DNA from 3 places in the Brevibacillus sp. HB1.3 genome. Region 3 is predicted to be linked to each of the others. Evidence: riboswitches for the same ligand, from Rfam matches in the RefSeq annotation. Region 3 holds a riboswitch; each other region holds the start of a gene.
What was found. Region 3 has a riboswitch for cyclic di-AMP ahead of HPY31_RS18130 (CAP domain-containing protein). Riboswitches for the same ligand answer to the same signal wherever they lie in the genome.
Positions count from the first base shown of each region.

Region 1: another riboswitch for cyclic di-AMP. It lies ahead of HPY31_RS04390 (CAP domain-containing protein); the one in region 3 lies ahead of HPY31_RS18130 (CAP domain-containing protein).
Region 2: another riboswitch for cyclic di-AMP. It lies ahead of HPY31_RS24700 (hypothetical protein); the one in region 3 lies ahead of HPY31_RS18130 (CAP domain-containing protein).

Region 1 covers NZ_JABMIT010000001.1:928,309-935,711, reverse strand. The annotation lists gene HPY31_RS04410 (aminotransferase class I/II-fold pyridoxal phosphate-dependent enzyme) at 1-850, opposite strand, end outside; gene def (peptide deformylase) at 1,029-1,556, shown strand; gene HPY31_RS04400 (homoserine dehydrogenase) at 1,587-2,597, shown strand; gene HPY31_RS04395 (hypothetical protein) at 2,698-2,850, shown strand; gene HPY31_RS04390 (CAP domain-containing protein) at 2,915-3,715, opposite strand; cyclic di-AMP (ydaO/yuaA leader) riboswitch at 3,723-3,880, opposite strand; gene HPY31_RS04385 (rhodanese-like domain-containing protein) at 3,965-4,309, opposite strand; gene HPY31_RS04380 (cold-shock protein) at 4,740-4,943, shown strand; gene HPY31_RS04375 (hypothetical protein) at 5,089-5,460, opposite strand; gene HPY31_RS04370 (2-phosphosulfolactate phosphatase) at 5,649-6,389, shown strand; gene HPY31_RS04365 (catalase) at 6,470-7,403, shown strand, end outside.
Region 2 covers NZ_JABMIT010000013.1:149,011-156,413, reverse strand. The annotation lists gene HPY31_RS24715 (VanZ family protein) at 1-223, opposite strand, end outside; gene HPY31_RS24710 (heavy metal translocating P-type ATPase) at 618-3,038, shown strand; gene HPY31_RS24705 (cation transporter) at 3,103-3,303, shown strand; cyclic di-AMP (ydaO/yuaA leader) riboswitch at 4,051-4,197, shown strand; gene HPY31_RS24700 (hypothetical protein) at 4,326-4,535, shown strand; gene HPY31_RS24695 (quaternary amine ABC transporter ATP-binding protein) at 4,593-5,819, shown strand; gene HPY31_RS24690 (ABC transporter permease) at 5,803-6,642, shown strand; gene HPY31_RS24685 (glycine betaine ABC transporter substrate-binding protein) at 6,639-7,403, shown strand, end outside.
Region 3 covers NZ_JABMIT010000007.1:229,047-236,449, forward strand. The annotation lists gene HPY31_RS18115 (methyl-accepting chemotaxis protein) at 52-1,758, shown strand; gene HPY31_RS18120 (iron-containing alcohol dehydrogenase) at 1,853-3,052, shown strand; gene HPY31_RS18125 (aminopeptidase) at 3,148-4,263, shown strand; cyclic di-AMP (ydaO/yuaA leader) riboswitch at 4,424-4,581, shown strand; gene HPY31_RS18130 (CAP domain-containing protein) at 4,589-5,176, shown strand; gene HPY31_RS18135 (hypothetical protein) at 5,307-5,954, opposite strand; gene HPY31_RS18140 (sensor histidine kinase) at 6,039-7,130, opposite strand; gene vanT (serine racemase VanT catalytic subunit) at 7,173-7,403, opposite strand, start outside.

The DNA.
Region 1 (7,403 bases), on a different contig from region 3:
TGAAGCCAACACGGAAGCCCCATACGTAATCCTCTTTGGTAGCGCCATCTACTTTTACAGGCAGAATGCGAGGGTGAACATCGCACAGGCCAGCGAAGAGAGATTCGTGCATCGAATCTTCGAAGAACAAGCCGAAGTACGCGTCATCTGTCACCGCAACAATGTTGATTCCAGCCTCTGCGCCTTCTTTGAGCGCAGCGATGATTTGTTTTCCTTCCTCTGGGCCTGGTGTATAGCCTGTTGGGTTATTCGGGAAGTTGAGTACGACGATGGCCTTGCCTTTTTCTTTTTGTGCGAGAATGGCATCGCGCAAACCAGCAGCATTAAATTTCATCTCGTCGTTATATAATGGGTAATAGACCATTTCCGCACCACGGCGGATCGAAAAAGTAAGCTCGTAGTTTTCCCAGTTTTTGTCCGGGATGATGACACTGTCGCCGCTGTCAGCGAACAAATCAGACACGATGCTCAGGCCATGCGTCAAAGCGTTTGTAACGATAGGGTTACTAAACGTATGATTAGCCAGCGAAGGCTGTTCCTCAATCATTTTTTTACGCCATGCTGCACGCAGTTCAGGCTTTCCTGCTGGGGGCGCATATTCGTAAATGTCTTTTGGCTGGTAAGCAGACAGGTTATCTTGAATGACCTTCAGGTGCATCGGTTGACCGTTTTCCAGTGCAATCCCGATGGTTGCGTTGTACTTTTTCGCTTTTGCTTTCGCTTCTGCCGATTGACTGAGAATCCCCTCTTTTGGGAAATAGATCAGCTTGGCGATATTGGACAGCATTTCATACACGTGCGGATTTTCTCGTTGGATGGTTTCGTTCAGCGTTGATGCCAATGAATGCATGGTAGCCTCCCTTTTCATATACAAACATCTATCTTTACCAATAAAGATAGCGTATCTACATGCATTTGTCACCCTTGCCCAAGGGGATATTTCAGATTTTGCGAGGTTCTTTTTGACAGCGAGGACCTGATTTGCTACCTTGATATCGAAAACTGAGTAATGCGGGAGGGAGAAGGAAATGGCTGAACGCATGATCGTTCGCCTGGGGGACCCTATCTTGCGTGAAACTTCAAAAAGAGTACGCTCCATTACTCCGCAGGTTGAAAAGATATTGGATGATATGGCCCAAACCATTTACGCTGCGAAAGGTCGAGCAGGCTTGTCGGCGATCCAGATTGGTATCCCGAAGCGTTTAGTTGTCATGGATTGCGGCAGCGGCTTGATTGAACTAATCAATCCGGTGTTGATAGAAAAATCAGGTGAGCAGGTAGGGCAAGAAGCTTGTCTTTCAATACCAGGTGTTTTCGGAATCGTTCGTCGGGCGAATTATGTCAAAGTCCAGACGCTGAACCGCCAAGGAGAAACAAAGACAATCGAAGCCGAAGATTTCCTTGCTCGGTGTATTCAGCACGAGATGGACCATTTGGAAGGAATATTGTTTATTGATCATACGGAAGAGCTCTACTCGGCAAAAACAGGAAAGAAACTGAATCGCAAGGATTTGCACCGGATACAAGATAAAAATAGAAAAAAATGGTGGAAATAAACGAAGCATAAACAGCAAGGAGATTGACTCATGAAACGTTGGAATATTATGGTGACAGGCTTCGGAACAGTAGGACAGCAGGTAGCCAGACTGCTGGAAGAGCGACGGGAGCGGTACCGCGAGCTATATCAAGCGGATGTCAGACTCGTGGGAATCGTTCGTTCAACGTCCGGCCTCTATGATGAGAACGGAATCGATTCAGGGAAATGGGCAGACTATGCTCATACAAAACAAGCAGGGAACCCAACCTGGAACGCGCTGGAGTTTATCAAATCAGTTCAAGCAGACGTACTCATCGAGGCAGGTCCATCTGAAAAAGAGGGTGGACCTGGTCTGACTTATATTCGGTATGCATTGGAGAATGCCATGCATGCGATCGCGATTTCAAAAGGTGCGCTAGTTGTTGATTATGCTAGTTTGGCCGCTCTTGCCAAAAAACATGGTACCGCGTTGAAAATTAGTGGGGCAACAGCAGCAGCTCTGCCGACGATCGATCTTTTGCAGTATAACCTGGCAGGCTGTGAAGTAAAACGAGTTGAAGGTATTTTTACGGGAACGACGAACTTCGTGCTTACAAAAATGATGGAAGAGGGGCTCACCTGTACAGAAGCAGTCGAGCTCGCTCAGAAGATGGGGATTGCCGAACCGGACCCCTCTTACGATATCGATGGTTGGGATACAGCTTCGAAGCTCACGATCCTGGCAAACGCTGCTTTTGGCGGGCAAGTAAATCTAACCGATATCGCACGCGCAAGTATTCGCGAAATAACCTCGTTACAAATCGAGACGTGGAAAAAGCATACGAAGATTCCCAAGCTGATCGGAACGATCCAAAAGGAAGCGAATGGTACGCTTACAGTAGCAGTTGAGCTATGTGCGGTGGATTTTACCCATCCGTTTGCATCCGTATTAGGTACGACAAAAGCAATCAGGGTAGAAACAGATGTCATGGGAGATTTATTGGTCGTTGGAGGAAAATCAGATCCTGTCGCGGCAGCAGCGGCTGCCCTAAAAGACCTTGAACATATTATTAGCAGATAGGTTCATTTGCATGTGCTTCCAGTGTTCCTTAGGAATGAGTCGTTTAGAACCGCGTGCATACTAGGGATGCACCACCAAAAACGGCGAGGGGGCCATACGGATGAAACAATCGTCTGATGTCAATGCCGAGCTGCAGCAAGTATCTGCTTACCCAACCAAGCAAGAAATGAATCAAAAGGACGTTGCTTTGCTAGATGAGCAGGAAAGCTGCTGTACCCCCAAAAAACAGGCTTCTGAAACACAGCCGGAATAATGCCTACACGAAAAAGCCGGGTCTCGATTAAGAGAAACCGGCTTTTCGTTTCGTGCAAAGCGTGTTACCCGATAAATTCTTGTACCCAGTAGCCATTTGTGAAGCCGACACCAATTTTCGTGAAGTCAGGGTTCATAATGTTTTGGCGGTGGCCTTCACTGTTCATCCATTGTTGCATGACTTCTTGTGGACTCTGTTGACCCATGGCGATATTCTCACCTGCAGTCGAGTATTGAATGCCATACTGCTTCATCATGTCAAATGGGGAACCGTACGTTGGGCTGTTGTGGTCAAAATAGTTGTTAGCAGACATATCTTGTGCTTTTGCCAAAGCTACTTTGGACAGTGTTGCATCCATTTGAACAGGCTTGAGACCTGCTTTTGCACGTTCTTGGTTTACCAAATCAGCGACTTGTTTCGCAAAATCACCCGTCTTAGCTTGATCCGCTTGATTTACTGGAGCGGCAGGCTCAGTGACAGTATTGGTAGGTTGTGCTGGTGCTGTTTGTACTGGTTGTGCTGGTGTTTGTTGTACTGGAGCTTGTTGTACGGGAGCTTGTTGGAAAGATCCTGGTTGATACGGGCATGGTTGTTGTACAGGTGTAGCTTGTCCTTGCTTAACAGGTTGCATTAGCTGTACTGCTTGTGGCTGGCCAGGAACAAAGCCTTGCTTTTGGAAAAAGTTAAGAAACTGTTGAGCATTTGGTGCTTTTTGGAATTGTCCCATATTTTGACCCACATTGAATTGGAATTGTCCGTTCTTCAATGGGCAGTTAGATGCTGCGGAAGCAGAAGAAGCAAACCCTGTCAAAGCCAAGCCCAGACCAAGAGTCATCGCGATTGTAACAGAACCAAAACGTTTCATAAAACAAATCTCTCCTTTTTTTTGCCTACGAGGTTAGTTGTCGGATTCGGATTGAGGAAACAACCCTACGCCAGTGTGGCGATTCACCCCAATGTGGAATAGCTCATCCACAAAAAAGTCCCCCGCACTTCCTTTTCAAAGAGGAAGTCTCGGCTTATTTCGTTTGGCATGAACAACGATATCAGACAATCCCAATCGAAATAAAGGAGTAATATATGGCAAATAGCTAGAATCGTTGATAAATTAGGCTCATTTTGTTTCGTTTGATTGTTCCTTCCAGGCGGTTAAGCCGCCTTCCAATGCATTTGCATGGAAACCATGCTCACGAAGGAGAGCCGCAGCTTTTTGAGCTTTGTTACCTGTTGTACATAAGGTAACGATCTGCACATTTTGCGCGAGTTTTTCGGTTTCTTCATCAAGCGGCTTGTCCTGTTCTTTCATTAGAAGATAGGGGACGTTTTGCGTCGATGCGCTTTCGTGAACGAGGCTGCCGGAAACAAATTTCTCGGCGTCGCGTACGTCCAATAAAAGTACGGGCACTTTCTTTTCAAGCATTTCGGATAATTGAATGGTTGTCAAAATATGATTTTGCAATGTAATCCCTCCCAATCCTATTGTATCAGAGTTCCGCATCGTCCAGAATAAGGGTGAACGGTTGCTTTTATTGGACAACCATGGTAGAATGAGGTTGCTACTTGAAAAATTGATACCTAATCATTCATCGAGGTGTTTGTATGCTGATGGATAACATTTTTGAATCCCCGATTCACACTGGCGCGGTCATCGGAGCCGCAAGGATGGAAGAGAGGAAGGGCTTTCATTGTTTTAGGTTTTCAAAAGGTTTAGTTTTTAATTTTGCAGTTCCGTCCTATGACATTTGCATATTTACTGAATAAGTAAAATTCACATATCATGAAGGCGTATCATCGCACATGATCTGGTATTTCTTCATGATATGTGAGCTTTATTTGCTTCGGTAAATATGACTAGCATATTCAAATTGAATTTTTGGAGGTTTTTTTAGATGCAAACGAACGGAACAGTAAAATGGTTTAACGCAGAAAAAGGTTTCGGTTTCATTCAAGTAGAAGGCGGAGACGATGTATTCGTTCACTTCAGCGCAATCCAAGGTGACGGTTTCAAAACTTTGGACGAAGGTCAAAAAGTTCAATTCAACATCGTTCAAGGCAACCGTGGCCCACAAGCTGAGAACGTAGTAAAACTGTAAGTCTCCTTTTCAAAGAAACTGTCCTTTCGAGGGCAGTTTCTTTTTTTGTCGTGGTCGTCCCAAGCGCCTTTTCCTGCATGCGAATGGATGAAAAAAGGAACTATGGCGTCCCACCATAATTCCTCATTTTCTTCCTACAAGATAGTTAAATACAAGTTTCGATTTCGACAGTTTGGAATTGACTGTCAAGAACGGTAAGACCAACAACTTGACCGCCGCCGATAGAAGTACGGCCATAAGTGGTGAGAAGGACATTTCTGTTGTTTTCTGCTACGGTAAGGCGCACTTCATAGTGGAAAGAAGCGGGGACCAGTGCATTGAAAGCAGTGCGAGTATTCGCAGGGATTAATTGCGTGATGTCAAGCAAAGTGCTAACTGGATTCGTTTGCGTAACTGCGTTACCCCAGTTTAATACTTGCACACGTACTTCAACCGCTTCTGTGTTCAGATTTACTAGGTCGAGGTGAGCGGTAAGAGCACGGGCGAGGTTGTTTTGCAAAATACCGGTCGTTCTCACAGTATTTTTTCTTGGGCGTCTGTGATTTCTTTTTTCCGAATTACCTTGATCGTCGTCGTATTCGATTTCAGACATCCATGTTCACTCCATTCTTTTTAATCTAGTGGGACAATAATACGATATTGTTTCTTGTCTTAATTTGTAACGGCGAACGTAAGGGGACGAGTAACTATTTTGGATAGAGGATGGTGGAGGGTTTGGGAGATAGAACTGTATGCAAACAACTAGACTATACAGCTCGATTTGATTGGGGATACGAAGGGGTAGAACAGGTCGGAGCAGCATCGGATATGATCGTCATTATCGATGTGCTCTCCTTCAGCACGTGTGTCGATATCGTAACGGGACGAGGAGGTATCGTTTATCCTTATCAGGTAAAGGACGAGTCCACCGTAGCATTCGCCAAACAAAAAGCAGCGCTGCTCGCTGGAAAACGCGGAGAACCAATCTCCCTTTCACCCGCCTGTCTGAAAACGGTTCCAATGGGAAGTAGAATCGTATTACCCTCGCCAAACGGATCGACCTGTACCGTGTTGGCGAAGAAAACTGGTGCGAAGGTAATCGCTGCCTGCTTGAGAAACGCGCCATCTGTGGCCAGATACATACAGCAGCAGAATGGAACCGTAACCGTCATTGCTTGCGGTGAGCGGTGGGGGAATGGAGCATTGCGACCCGCTATTGAAGATATGATTGCGGCAGGTGCGCTACTTCATGAACTGACAGGGTATCGATTGTCACCAGAGGCCGAAATAGCAGTGGCAGCCTTTCGAGTGACCCAAGATCATCTTCCTGCTTACTTGCAGAAATGTGCTTCTGGCCAAGAGCTGATCAGTATGGGGTACCCGGAAGATGTCGAACTTGCAGCGCAGTGGAATCAGAGTGGCGCAGTTCCAGTGCTTAACGATGATTTTGCGTACGAAGCGATTTAGTCTTTTCGCATAAAGAATCCCTCATTCGGTAACCATGGTTATGAACCACACATGAGAAAAACTGGACAGGGAGGATTCATATGGATGAAAAGAGCAAGTCCATCAACCAGGCAGAAGATAATATCCTGACGAATCGTCAAGGCCATCCGATCACAGACAACCAAAACTTGCGGACAGTTGGAAATCGCGGGCCAACCGTTCTGGAGAATTACGATTTTCTTGAAAAAATCACGCATTTTGATCGGGAGAAAACACCTGAACGTGTCGTGCATAGTCGAGGTGCAGGGGCACATGGCTATTTCGAAGCGTATGGAACCGTAGGTGATGAGTCGATTTCTACGTACACGAGGGCAAAGCTGTTTTCGGAGCGGGGGAAAAAAACGCCTGTGTTTGTGCGGTTTTCTACGGTGAATCATGGCACACATTCGCCCGAAACATTGCGCGATCCACGTGGGTTCGCGGTGAAGTTCTATACAGAGGACGGGAACTGGGATCTGGTGGGCAATAACCTCAAAGTTTTTTTCATTCGGGATGCCATGAAGTTTCCTGATCTTGTCCATGCGTTCAAGCCAGATCCTGTCACAAACATTCAAGACGTGGAACGGATCTTTGACTTCATCTCGAACACCCCTGAGGCCATGCATATGATTACGTTTTTGTTCTCCCCGTGGGGAATACCAGCGAACTATCGACAAATGCAAGGCTCTGGCGTAAACACGTACAAGTGGGTAAACCATGAAGGAAAAGCGGTCCTGGTCAAATACCATTGGCAGCCTTTAGCGCAAGGAATTAAGAATTTGACACAAAAACAGGCGGAAGAGATCCAAGGGAAAAACTTCAATCATGCCACGCAGGACTTGTATGAAGCGATTGAGCGAGGAGAATATCCAGAGTGGGAAATGTGCGTCCAAATCATGAGTGATGACGATCATCCTGAACTCGATTTTGATCCGCTTGATCCAACGAAAATATGGCCGGAAGATCAGTTTCCGTTTCTTCCAGTAGGCAAAATGG
Region 2 (7,403 bases), on a different contig from region 3:
CAAAAGGGATAAAAGCAGCAACGTTTCCGAAATCAACAATCCATGAATAAGTTAGTTCTGGAAATGTAAGTGGTACTCCTTCTGGAGCAAGGATAAAGGTGTATCCATCTACACTAGTTGCACCGTCGAGCCTGTTAAACGCAAAGAACATAAAAAATAAAATGAAAATCGTATAGCATATGGTCCCAACTAAGATGATTTTCCGTGATTTCGTTTCCATCATTTCAATCTCCTTAAAGCCATTTGTGTCTGAATGATTTTACTCTGAATGAATACGTAAGTGATTAGCTGTTAGTCACATACTTCATTAACGGTGTGAAGCTCGGGGATGACATTGCTGTTAAGAAGTACTGCCATATGTTTGGAAGGAGACCGCCCGAACGAAGTGAGGAAAAAGGCGACTGGAAAACATGTGGCAGGGCTTCGTTCGGCACCAAGGATAGAGGACCACCCATCATTTTTCCCTGTGTTTTCAGCATTTGAAGTTTAGAAAAAAATTGAAAAAGGCACTTGATATACCCTTAGGGGGTATTGTATAGTAAAGGTGTGATCAGGAAACAACGTTAGGGAAACGATACGATAAAATATACCCCTAAAGGGTATTTGGAGGGATTATAATGAGTGCCAAAACAGCAGAGGCAACAGTCGCAATCTCAGGGATGACTTGCGCAGCTTGTGCACTGCGCATCGAAAAGGGCTTGGGAAAAATGGAGGGAGTGGAGACCGCCAACGTCAATCTGGCTTTGGAAAAATCCACAGTGGTGTTCGACCCAACGAAAACGAACATCGACGACATCCGCTCCAAAATTGAATCGCTCGGCTATGGCGTCGTCACTGACAAGGTGGAGCTAAACATCTCGGGAATGACATGTGCGGCTTGCTCCACACGGATCGAAAAAGGCTTGAACAAAACAGCTGGGGTTCTAAAGGCAAACGTGAACCTGGCGATGGAAACAGCCACAGTCGAGTACGATTCCTCACAGGTAAGTGTAACGGATCTTATTCAAAAGGTAGAGAAGCTAGGGTATCAGGCGACTCGCAAGGAAGATGGAAAAGAAGAAGAAAAAGTAGATCGTCGCCAGGAAGAAATCAAACGGCAGACCCGCAAGTTCTGGATTTCCGCGATTCTGTCGCTCCCACTGCTCTGGTCGATGGTGAGCCACTTTTCCTTCACCTCGTTTATCTGGCTGCCTGAAAGCTTGATGAATCCGTGGGTACAGCTCGCATTGGCAACACCGGTACAATTCATCATCGGAGCACAGTTTTACGTCGGAGCTTTCAAAGCCCTTCGCAACAAGAGTGCTAACATGGATGTGCTTGTTGCTCTCGGTACCTCGGCAGCTTATTTCTACAGTTTATGGGTCGCGATCAACTCCATCGGTGCTCATGGTGGCCACATGCTGGAGCTGTACTTTGAGACCAGTGCGGTACTGATCACGTTGATCGTTTTGGGTAAACTGTTTGAGATGAAAGCAAAGGGACGTTCTTCGGAGGCGATCCGCAAGCTGATGGGCTTACAAGCAAAAACAGCAGTAGTCGTACGGGATGGTGTAGAAATGACCATTCCTGTAGAAGAAGTGAGACTGGGCGACATCGTTCACGTGAAGCCGGGCGACAAAGTACCTGTCGATGGCATCGTCATGGAAGGACAGTCCGCAGTTGATGAGTCCATGCTGACTGGTGAAAGTATTCCGGTGGATAAAGCCGCAGGCGATACCGTCATCGGCGCCACCTTGAACAAAAACGGCTTTTTGAAGGTCCAGGCAACCAAAGTCGGAAAAGAAACGGCTCTGGCGCAAATCATTAAAGTAGTAGAAGAAGCACAAGGAACAAAAGCACCGATTCAGCGTGTAGCTGACAGCATCTCCGGGATTTTTGTCCCAATCGTAGTAGGGATTGCTATTCTTACCTTCTTGATCTGGTACTTTTTCGTTATACCTGGCAACTTCGGTGAGGCTTTGGAAAAAGCAATTGCTGTACTCGTAATCGCTTGCCCATGCGCCCTCGGTTTGGCAACACCGACCTCAATCATGGCTGGCTCTGGACGCGCAGCTGAGCTGGGCATCCTGTTCAAAGGCGGGGAGCATCTGGAGACGGCTCACCACTTGGATACGATCGTCCTCGATAAAACAGGGACTGTAACCAAAGGCGAGCCAGAACTGACAGACATCATCGCCATTGATATCGAAGAGCAAGAGCTGCTCTCTTTGGTCGGTGCCGCTGAGAAAAACTCCGAGCACCCATTGGCTCAAGCCATCGTTCGCGGAATTGCAGATAAAGGAATCACCTCGGCTGATACAGATTCGTTTGAAGCCATTCCTGGTTTCGGTATCCGAGCAACGGTTCATGGCAAAGAAGTACTCGTCGGTACGCGCCGTTTGCTGGAAAAATATCAAATTTCGTACCAAGCAGTGTCTGATACCATGCTGGCATTGGAGCGCTCCGGTAAAACGGCGATGCTCGCAGTCGTCGAAGGCAAGCTCGCTGGCTTGATTGCCGTAGCGGATACGATCAAACCAACCTCCAAGCAAGCGGTTCAGCGCATGAAAGCAATGGGATTGACTGTGATCATGATGACCGGTGACAACCGTCAAACCGCCGAGGCCATTGCCCGTGAAGCAGGAATAGATCACGTCATCGCAGAAGTCCTGCCTGAAGGCAAAGCCGCAGAAGTGAAAAAACTGCAAGAACAAGGCAAAAAAGTCGCGATGGTCGGCGATGGTATCAACGATGCTCCAGCACTCGCTACCGCTGACGTCGGTATGGCAATCGGTACAGGTACAGATGTGGCGATGGAAGCAGCCGATATTACCCTGATGCGCGGAGAACTGACTAGTGTCGCAGACGCTATCGAAATGAGTAAGCTCACCATCCGCAACATCAAGCAAAACCTGTTCTGGGCATTGGCCTACAACACCTTGGGCATCCCCATTGCCGCAATAGGCTTACTCGCTCCATGGCTTGCCGGTGCCGCAATGGCCTTCAGCTCCGTATCCGTCGTACTCAACGCACTGAGACTACAACGAGTAAAGCTGTAACAACAGTAACAAGCGGCTTTGTCCGCCTTACCTATACAACATAAAATGCAAGGAGAGATTGATCATGACTAATATCACATTGAACGTAGAAGGCATGTCTTGCAACAAATGCGTAGCGCGCATCGAGAACACATTGAAAGATCTGGGTGCAGAAGGTAAAGTCAACCTGGCTGAAAAAAAGGTTGAGGTTTCCTATAACGAGAGCAATTTGACTCTCGATGCAGTGAAAGAAGCTATTGAAGACCAAGGCTACGACGTCGTTTAATCATCGTGTTTGTGAAAAGCATAGCTCCTGCCTGATTCATTGAGGCGGGAGCTTTTTGGTGTTGAGGTAAAAGTGGCTGTAGTGGAGGGGAAGAAGCCCATTTCCAGTCTACGCTTCGGCCTACGCCCCGCGAGGGGGTAGACTGTCCGCTCCGAAATGAATGTCGGGAGCGCTTCAGAAGTAGAGTTTCGAGGATGTAATCTCAGAGGTTGAAGCTGAAAACCCCCGCCATTCATTTCGGAGCTAAGGAGGGCTCCAGAGGCGCTAGGACTGGAAATGTTCTTCTTCCCAAGCAGCTTTTTATTACATCTTGAAAGCAGCATTCAAGCTGTCTTTTAAAAAGCATGTAGACCCACAACAGCTCGTAGAGGAAACAGGAGAAATGAGCGAAGATCTTTGGACACACCTACCGAGGCGTAGTGAAAAAAAGCGAAACTGCCTTTAGCGTCCACCTCTGAGACACATCTTGATGGACTACTTTGGACGCGGTTTCGCTTTTTTTCACGGAGCCGGGCACCCCATGCTCCCGCGCAGGGGTTCCAAGAATCTGAGCGTTTTCTCCTGTTTCCTCCCCACCACAACAGCGAGTAAAAGGCACCAATATCTTGATTTTATGAGCAACGAACAGCTAATCCAATCCGACTCATAAAGAAAAACAGAATCCGGTTAAAACCATGCTAAACGAACGTTCACAATAACTGGAAGCGAGCGTATAATTCAAATCACAATCACCATTAAATAAGAGGCAACACAATACGGCCTAGTTCCGAGATTCTCGGAAGCGGGGGAACCAATCTTTTGGGGTTAATCCTGAGTGATCAGGAGGGATGAGGAAAAGTCTTCTCTGCCATCCTACCCGTCAGCTAACCTCGTCGGCCAAAGCAGGGAAGGTCATGGATGGATAAAGTCTAGGCATTTTATGCGCAACAAGGGGATTCCTTGCGGGCGTGTGATAGGCCGATACAGGCTTTTTCTTTGGGACCTTTGTTCTGGAGAAGAAGAATGGATCGGCCTATTTTTTTATGGAAATACCGACGAGCAGCTTATGCGATACAGACGCGAAGGAGATGGTGTGGATCGCTGGGAGGCAGTTGGTACGACATAAATCGCTGACAATCGAAAATCAGGAAGACAGAGTACAGGGGGTCCTGAAAATGGACGCCAGGTATTACGTAAGCCTGCGGATTTTCTACACGAGTAAAAATCAAGCGTGCCTGCTTGGGTTTGCTTGAGTGTGGAAGCTTCGCGGGCTTTTTGCATTTACGAAAAAACGAAGGATGAGAGATACCATGCCCAAAATGAAAGTCCATAAACTGACAAAAGTATTCGGCAAGCAGCCCGAGCTGGCCTTGAAGCTGCTGACGGAAGGACGTACGAAAGAACAAATATACAAGCAAACCGGCCAGTCCATTGGGGTCAATCAGGTCAGCTTTGAAGTCGAGGAAGGCGAAATCTTCGTCATCATGGGCCTGTCCGGCAGTGGCAAATCAACCTTAATCCGACTGTGCAATCGACTGATTGACCCGACGAGCGGAAGCATCGAGATCGATGGGGAAGAGATCGTGGACATGAAGGCGACAGCTTTGCGCGAGGTGCGGAGGAAGAAGCTCGGGATGGTTTTCCAAAGCTTCGCCCTGTTTCCGCAGCGGACGGTTCGGGAAAACGTGGAGTTTGGTTTGGAGATTCAACAAGTACCACCAGAGCTCCGGCAAGAAAAAGCACGAGAAGCACTCGCGCTCGTTGGATTGACCGAGTGGGAAAATGCGTACCCGGATCAATTGAGCGGAGGGATGCGTCAACGAGTCGGATTGGCCCGGGCGTTGGCTAATAATCCAGATATTCTCTTGATGGACGAAGCGTTCAGTGCACTGGACCCGCTCATTCGAAAAGATATGCAGGATGAGTTGCTGGAGCTTCAGATGACGATGAAAAAGACGATCCTGTTCATTACACATGACTTGCACGAAGCGTTGCGGCTGGGCGACCGGATTGCCTTTATGAAAGACGGGCAGATCATTCAAATCGGCCGCCCTGAAGAAATCATGGCAGATCCCGCGGATGAATTCGTGCGGAAGTTCGTGGAGGATGCCGACCTGTCCAGGGTGCTCGTTGCAGAAAATGTGATGAAACGGGCAGAAGCAATCACGCCAGACAAAGGGGCCCGAGTGGCGCTGCAACTCATGATGGATAACGGAGTGTCCAGCTTGTACGTCGTGGACAAAAAGCGCACACTGCTCGGATTGATTACGGCGTATGACGTATCACTCGCGATCAGTACGGGAGATTCACTGGAGGCGATCATGAAAACCGACCTCCCTACCGTTTCACCTGACGCACGTCTGCACAGTTTGTTCCCGATGATGGCAGACCTGCATGTCCCGATTGCGGTAGTGGGCGAGCAGCAGCGTTTGTTGGGTGTCATCGTAAAAGGAGCGGTGCTAGGCGGGCTGGTAGGTAAAGTCAATGTCCAAGAACATCAGAGAGCAGAGGTGATAAGTGATGGACGCCGTGCCTAAGCTGCCGATTGGCGAATGGATGGAAGGATTCGTGGAGGTGCTGGGCCAGTACAAAGGGGTATTGTTTGATCCGATGTCTATCATCATTTCCACGATGGTGACTTACTGCTCCACGGTTTTGGCAGAGATACCTTCGCTGATTCTCATCTTGCTGCTAGGGGCCGCCACGTGGGTTTTTGCAGGGAGAGCGCCTATGGTCTTTACGGTGATCGGACTTTCTCTTATTCACAACTTGGGGTACTGGGATGAAACGATGGAGACATTGGGACTTGTCCTCACTGCCACCATGATTTCGATCACTATCGGGATTCCGGTGGGCATTCTTTGCGCGAGGCACGATACGTTTCGTAATCTCGTCACGCCAGTACTGGATTTGATGCAGACAATGCCAGCGTTCGTATATTTAATTCCCGCGATCTTTTTCTTCGGCTTGGGCGAGGTGCCGGGTGTCATTGCCTCCGTTATTTTTGCTTTGCCGCCAATCGTGCGTCTTACGAACTTAGGCATTCGTCAGGTCCCAGCGGAAATGGAGGAAGCGGCGGACGCCTTTGGCGCAACTGGCTGGCAAAAGCTCGTGAAAGTACAACTGCCATATGCGAAATCGACGATCTTGGCGGGAGTTAATCAATGTATCATGCTCGCCCTGTCGATGGTGGTCATAGCGGCTATGATCGGGGCGAAAGGCTTGGGTGCAGATGTATATCGCGCCGTTTCGCAAGTGGATATAGGAAGAGGATTCGAGGCGGGGTTATCCATCGTGATCATCGCTATCGTCTTGGATCGGCTTACCCAACATGCAGGAAAAAAGGAGCGAAACACATGATGAACAAAATGGTTCCAGCTATATTGGCGGTCATGATGGGAGCGACAGCTTGGCTCGCAGGCTGCTCTAGTCAAAACACAAACACACAAATACCGACAGCAACGGTGGTCGGTCCGATTCCTTCTGAGACGTCGGACAACGTACTAGGAGAAAAGCTCGACTACAAAATCATCGGAATCGACGCAGGAGCAGGCTCGATGGTAAAGACAGAGGAAGTCATGAACCTGTATGGCTTGGATAAATGGCAGCTTGTCGAAGGCTCAGATGCCGCTATGACAGCAGCTTTGATCAAGGCGTACGAAGCGAAGGAACCAATTATCATAACGGGCTGGACGCCGCACTGGATGTTTAAAAAGATGGATTTGAAATACTTGGCGGACCCAAAGAACGGCTTTGGCGGAGCGGAACAAATTCATACCATCGTGCGCAAAGGGCTGAAAGAGGATCAGCCTGCTGCCTATCAATTTCTCGATAAGTTCTACTGGGAGCCAGCGGATATGGAGTCGGTCATGGTTCAAATGATTGACGGAAAAGATCCGGAAGTGGCCGCAGCGGAATGGGTAAAAAACAATGAAGCCAAAGTAGCGAAATGGGTGGAGGGCATACAGCCTGTCCAAAAAGAGAAGCTGACTCTCGCTTATGTAGCATGGGATTCCGAGATTGCCAGCTCGCACGTCGTAGAGCATGTGCTTGAGCAGAAGCTGGGGTATGAGGTCGAATTGAGCCAGGTGCAGACTGGACCGATGTGGGCAGGTGTGGCC
Region 3 (7,403 bases):
TCCTTAGTCTCAGGACTTTTCGATCATCCACTTATCAGGAGGCAACTGGAGATGCACGCTATCTTTCGCCATTTATTTACTCCCTTTTCTCGCTTACACAGGCAAGTGCGGCTCCGTACCAAGCTGACGATCCCACTTCTGTTCATCCTGCTCATTTCTTCTGGGATGATTGGCTGGACCTTTTACACCCAGGCAAAACAGGTGATGATTTCGCAAATGGAGTCCCGCCTTGACTCAGAGACGGACAAGACCACCGAAAAAATTTCGCTTTTGAAGTTCACTTTCGCTAGCGACGATCAATCCTACCAAAAGCGCCTTCAATACGAATTGCAGCAGCAAGAAAGCAATCTGTCTCAGGAAGGCTTGATACTCCAGCAATATCTGGTCAAAAATGGAGCTTTTCATCCCATTGAAAACGTGACAAAGGGCGCCATTGAAATCCCGCAAGATATCGCGAAACGAATGGAAGCCGAGCGATTCGGCGTGATTCATGTCCCTGTCGATGGTCACATACATACGCTGGCCTTTACGCATTCTCCTGAGGAGAGCTACATATACGTCATAGACGTTTTGCAGGAATCCTATCTAGGTCCTCTCCATGAGATAACCAAAATCATCGTGATGACCATTTTCGCTAGTCTGGTCCTTTCTTTGTTGCTGTGCCTTCTGGTTGTGAAGGGGATTACCGCGCCTTTTCAGACGTTGATTTTGGCCATGCAACAGGTCAGCTCGGGCGACCTCACCCATCGTTCCCTTTTACAAAACGAGGGTCCAGAGATTCGTGGAATTTCTAACAGCTTCAATCACATGGTGGAGCAAATGTGTGAGATTATTGCCGAGATCCAACTCATGATTGTGGAACTGAACAAAGGCGGCATCGCAATCAGGCAAACAGCCGATGAAGCAGGCGATCATTCATCGATGCTGTCTTTTCGTCTCGATACAGTCAATCAAGGCGTCGAACAAACAGCTGCCTCAACAGATGGTGCCAGCGCCTCTTTTCAGCACATCAAGCAATCGATGGATGGACTGATTGCGCGTATTTTCTCTGTGATTGAAGCGGGTAAAAAGATGCAGACAGTCACCCACCATGGACAAAATCGTATCGATGATTTGAACACGATGATCAATCGCTTCTCCCACACGTACACACAGGTCGACACCCGCATGACAGAACTGCGTCGACAATCAGAATCTATTGGACATGTTGTTCATCTGATCCAAAATGTGGCGAAGCAAACCAAGCTTCTCGCTTTAAACGCGAGTATTGAAGCGGCCCGTGCTGGAGAAAACGGACGCGGATTTGCTGTCGTGGCAAACGAGGTAGCCAAGCTTGCCAGCGAGTCGGAAAATGCCACAGTAGAAATCACGCGACTGATGGACGCTGTTCAGGAACAAACCCATGAGATTTCCTCCGAAACCTCACAAGCATCCGAACAGCTTCAGCAAAGCCTGCAAAAGCTTTCAGAGGCTGCATCTGCTTTTCTTGAGCTTCGACAAGCTGTCGACCAGACAACGGGAGAGCTGCATATTGCCAATGAGGGGTTATCCGACATAACCGAAGGCTTGCACACCGTAGACATGGCATTCGATGCGTTTGTTGCCGTTTCACAAGAGACAAAAAGCAGCACAGAAGAAATGTTGGTCGCCTCGCGCGAACAGCTCACTTCTATTGAAAAATCACGTCAATTGGCAACAGAGCTTCTATCCTTATCTGAGCGGTTGCAAGAAATCAGTGATCGCTTTCGCGTTGCCTGAACAAGATGAGCCTCCCCCTCCGGGCAGGCTCTTTTCGTTTGTTTATGATAAACTTGTCAGTGGTACAACCAATACGTGAAAGAAGGAATTTCAGATGTTTCCATTTGAAGTGTCTTTTCCTACCAAAATTTACTTTGGCATAGGCGAACTGGAACGTTTGGGCCAAGAAGCAAAATCATTAGGCCAAAAAGCATTGCTCGTTACAGGCGGCAATGCTGCCAAACGTACAGGACTTTTGGACCGCGCCAAGGCTCTGTTGCAGGAAGCTCAAGTGGCGTATCTTGTTTTTGACAAAATCGAACCGAATCCGCGTACCGCAACGGTTGATGCCGGAGCTGCGCTTGCGCGTGAGCATCAGTGTGACTTCATTCTGGCTATCGGTGGCGGCTCCGTAATGGATGCCTCCAAAGCGATTGCGGCGGCAGCCGTTTCCGGACGCCCGATTTACGATTACATGCGGGGAAATCCGAGCGGTTCTGGTCAATTACTGGTACCCGTTCAGGAAGCACTGCCGATCATGACCGTCCCGACAGTAGCCGCCACAGGTTCGGAAGCAAACCATATCAGCGTCCTGACTCATTGGGACACGCATGAAAAATCTTCGATCAACGGTCCAGCACTTTACCCGAAGATTGCCATTCTTGACCCGTCTGTCACCTTTACCGTTCCGGCTCGCGTCACAGCGGAGTCTTGCGCCGATATCTTTTCCCATCTGTTTGAAAACTATTTGATCAGCGCGGAAGGGACCCACGTTCAGGACGGGATTTCCGAAACACTCATTCGCCTCGTCGTCGAGCACTCCATCACAGCGATCCAGCAACCAGACAACGCTGAAGCACGATCCACCCTTTTATGGGCGAGCACGCTGGGCATCAGTCCCTTCGCTGCTGGCGGTCGCGGTGCTGGCATGCCGTTGCACGGAATTGAACATCCACTGAGCGGAATCTATGATATGGCTCACGGTCGTGGACTGGCGATCCTGTCCCTTCCTTATTTCGAACAGGTGATATTGCAAGACCGTCCCGAGAGACTAGCCCGTATGGGACGTCATTGTTTTGGTGTTACGATGGAGAACGAGGGCGAAGCAGCACGAGCAACGATTGATGCCGTTCGCCGGTGGTATGAGCGCATGGGAATCACAGAACGTCTGTCTGACTTCGGTGTGACCAAACAATCGCTGGCCCAAATGGCCGAAGAAGCAGTTCGCATCGGCGGACGCGGAATCGGGTATCTGCCTAGCTCACGAAAATTGAATGAATCCGATGTAACCGCGATCTACGAGGCTTGCCTGTAATCGAAGCATCAAACACACTGGCGAGCCTTCGCTCAGTTATGTAATAATACAAATTAATCATTAATCAAAATTATTTTACTACGGAGGTTACCACCATGGCAGATCCACGTATTAATGAACTGGCAAGCCGTCTCGTCCGTTACTCACTCCATTTGCAAAAAGGCGAAAAAGTTCTGATCGAAAATACAGGCCTGCAACCTGAACTCGTTCGTGCACTTGTGCGTGAATCATTTGCAGTTGGGGCTCTGCCTCTGGTCACCCTGAAAGACCAGGAAGTCATGCGTGCACTCTATCAAGGCACGAGCGAAGAACACATGGCTCTGATGGCAAAATACGAGTATGACCGGATGAAGGACATGGACGCTTACATCGCCATCCGCGCCTACGACAACATCAACGAGTATGCCGACGTACCAGAAGACAAAATGGGCATTTACGCTCGCGTCCTGTATCAACCTGTACATACAAACGAGCGCGTTCCGAACAAACGCTGGGTTGTACTTCGCTACCCAAACAAGTCGATGGCACAGCTATCCAAAATGAGTCTCGAGAGCTTTGAGGACTTCTACTTCTCCGTCTGCAATCTGGACTACGCGAAAATGTCCGCTGCCATGACTCCGTTGAAAGAGCTGATGGAGCGCACTGATCGTGTACGCATCGTCGGTCCAAAAACGGACCTGCGCTTCTCCATTAAAGGAATCAATGCCATCAAGTGTGACGGCAAACGCAATATCCCGGATGGCGAAGTATACACCGCTCCTGTACGCGATTCCGTGGAAGGAACGATTTTCTACAACGCGGCATCGATCTACAACGGCATTACCTTCAATGATGTGCAATTCACTTTCAAAGAAGGCAAAATCGTGGAGGCGACCAGCTCCAATACTAAAGCATTGAACGATATCCTCGACACGGACGAGGGCGCACGCTATATCGGAGAATTCGCGATCGGCTTCAACCCGCACATCCTCCACCCGATGCTGGACATCCTGTTTGACGAAAAAATCGCGGGCAGCTTCCACTTCACGCCAGGAAATGCTTACACAGTAGCAGACAATGGCAACCGCTCCTCCGTTCACTGGGACTTGGTCCAAATCCAACGCCCTGAATACGGTGGCGGAGAAATCTGGTTTGACGATGTGCTGATCAGAAAAGATGGGCGCTTTGTATTGCCAGAGCTGGAAGGCTTGAATCCGGAGAATTTGATTTAAACGAAATGAATGAAAAAATGGGTTAGGGAATGAGGTTCCCTAGCCCATTTTCTATTGTTCAGAGAAAATAAAGTATGAGACTGATGCTGATATTCTTATTAATCCTACCAAATTTTACGGGTATCTTTCACCGGTGAATCTCTGTTATTCTAGGTCATGCCAAACAAAACAGCCGAAACTTCCTCTCGAATGGAAGTGCGGGGGATCTTTTTTACTTGCAGATGAGAGATCTGCATGGGGTGAATCGCCAAAGTGCGTAGGGTTGTTTCCTCAATCCGAATCCGTCAACTAACCTCGTAGGCCAAAAAAAGGAGACGATGTGAATATGAAACGCCTTGGTACTGTTGCAATCGCGACATTGGGATTGGGATTTGTTCTTTCCGGCTTTTCTAACACAGCTTCTGCAGCTACCACATGTCCGCAATACGGATATCAACCATATATGCAACCTGTCCAACCGCAAATGCAAGCACCTTACGCAGCACCAGCGAATCAACAGCAGCCAGCTCAACAGCCAGTAAAACAAGCTAACCAACAAGTGGATGCTTCCTCTGTTGGGAAGCAAGTAACTGATTTGGTAAACCAAGAGCGTGCAAAAGCAGGTTTGAAGCCAGTGGAACTGGATGCTTCCCTGAATAAAGTTGCACAAGCAAAAGCGGCTGATATGTCCAACAACAACTACTTTGACCATACAAGCCCTACGTATGGCTCTCCATTTGACATGATGAAACAATTCGGTGTATCTTCTATGACCGCGGGTGAGAACATCGCCATGGGTCAACGTACCGCTGAAGAAGTCATGAACCAATGGATGAACAGTGAAGGACACCGTCAAAACATCATGAATCCTTCCTTCACCAAAATCGGTGTAGGCTTTGTGAATGGATACTGGGCACAAGAATTCATCGGATAATGAAATTTGGATATAAATGCCGAGTCCTCTAGCGGGGACCCGGCTTTCTTGTTTTTTCCCAGCCTTGTCTGGAGTGGCCTTTGAACATCTATCAATCTCCGTGAAAAGCCAACAGCTAGCTTTATACGCTTTATTCAGATTTACTTCCCATTTCTAGTTCGTTTGTCTTTTCTTCAACCACCGATTCCGCACCTTCTCGAATTTTTTCTACAACTTCTTCAGATTTGAGTTGCTTGTGCGAAGGAAGTTCTAAAAAAGTAGAAGCACGTCGATCGAGCCACAAGCTTTCCTCACCTTCCCTATCAGTTGCAACGAAGATAAACCCACCTGCATAACTAAAGTACGTAATGTTTACATCTTCCCCGAGTGTATTTTTCATGTTCTCGTAAAGGGTAAACAATTCAGGACCAGTTTTTTCACCACCAGCCATGATTGGCTTTGTATCTGTTGCTAAAACTATACCTTTTACTTCATCCCCTTCCATAATGAAGGAAAGTTTTTCATCCGTTGAAGATAGTAATCCTTGCATATTCGTATCGTTGTATTTACGTATTTTATCCGCTTCTGGTAAAACAGCTCCCTGAATTGAAAAATCCGAAAGGGTTACATTACTACTCAATTTGCTTAAGGGTTCATTCCCTTGGTTACGTGCCTGTTCCATCTTTTTATATGCCTGTAGTGCTTCCTTATCCCCTTGGTTAATGGCCCCAGCCCAAGTAGCCGATGATATTCCAGCAATAACTACCGCACCTATCAATGTCCATGTGTTTTTATTCATAACTCCCCCGAAGTTAATTTGTCCCGTTACAAGAATATTCTACCAAATATTGAAGCGTCTCCATTTTTTATTTTTTCCATCCTTTCATCCATACGGCAGCCTGACCTCAAAGCATGTTCGAATCAAATCACTTTGGACAGAAATCGTTCCCCGATGCTTCTCGACGATATTTTTGGCAATAAACAGGCCGAGTCCTGTGCCTCCCCCTTGATGCGTTCGCGCTTTGTCGCCAGTAAAAAACATTTCAAAAATATGCGGTAGCGCCTCCTCTGGTATCTGGTCACCGTAATTCATGATTTGCACAACCACTTCATCGCCCTCACGATAAGCGTTCAAATCGATAAATTGGCCATCTCCCCCGTAGCGTATCGCGTTGGTCAGTATATTCTCAAATACGCGTGCCAGCAGCTCCCCATCTCCCACGATCACTAATTGGGCAGCAACCGTACACCGCGCGACGAGCTCATTTTTCTCAAAGGAAGGATACAGCTCTTCATTTAACTGGACTAGCAATTCACTCAAATCAATGACCTTTTGCTCGATGGTAACCATGCCGTAATTCATTCTGGTAATTTCGAATAGCTCATCAATCAGCTTTTCCAATCGATGCGACTTGGTAAAAGCAATTGTCACATAATGCCGCATCTGTTCATGTGGCATCTGCTCATCTCGCAAAATGAGATCCAGATAACCCAGAACAGATGTCAGTGGTGTACGCAAATCATGCGCCAGATTCAAAACAAGCTGATCCTTGCTGTTTTCGGCGAAATCCCCTCTTTCTACCGCCTTTTGCAGCATTTCGCTGGCTGTATTAATATCCTTGGCGATTTCTGCAAACTCATCATTGGATGGAATATGGACATGCCGTGTAAAGTCTCCACTCGCGAGATAATGAATGCCCGTAGAAATCTCCCGAAAGTAACCAGCATACCGTTTGGTCAGAAGATAAAAAAACAAGATCGCAATGGGAGCAAAGACAATCAAAAAGAAATTGATATCCCCCATCTCCCTGATGAAATAACGAACCTGGGCGAGCGGATCTTCGTACTTAACCCCCACCCGATAGTAAAACTGGAGCACTTTATAGAGCAGATAGGTTACGATAGCGGCCAGAAGCATGCCAAACCCAAGAAGCCCTAGCATTTTGAAACGAAAGCTATGTCTCCCCTTCGCCATGGAAAAAATGAACCACTCCCTATACTCGTTTTCGTCCAAAGATCAATCATGATAGACTCTTTTAACCCGTTCTCCCAAACGGCTTACCAGCTCGTTCGTAATGGTTTTACACGATTGGGCCATTTCCTCAGCAGTGATCTCCTCCTCTTGATCTCTGCCGATAAAGGTCACAACGTCCCCTTTTTGCACCTCTTCCATATCTGTAATATCTACAATAAGCTGATCCATGCAGACAAAGCCAATAATCGGTCTCCTTTTTCCTCTAATCAAGCA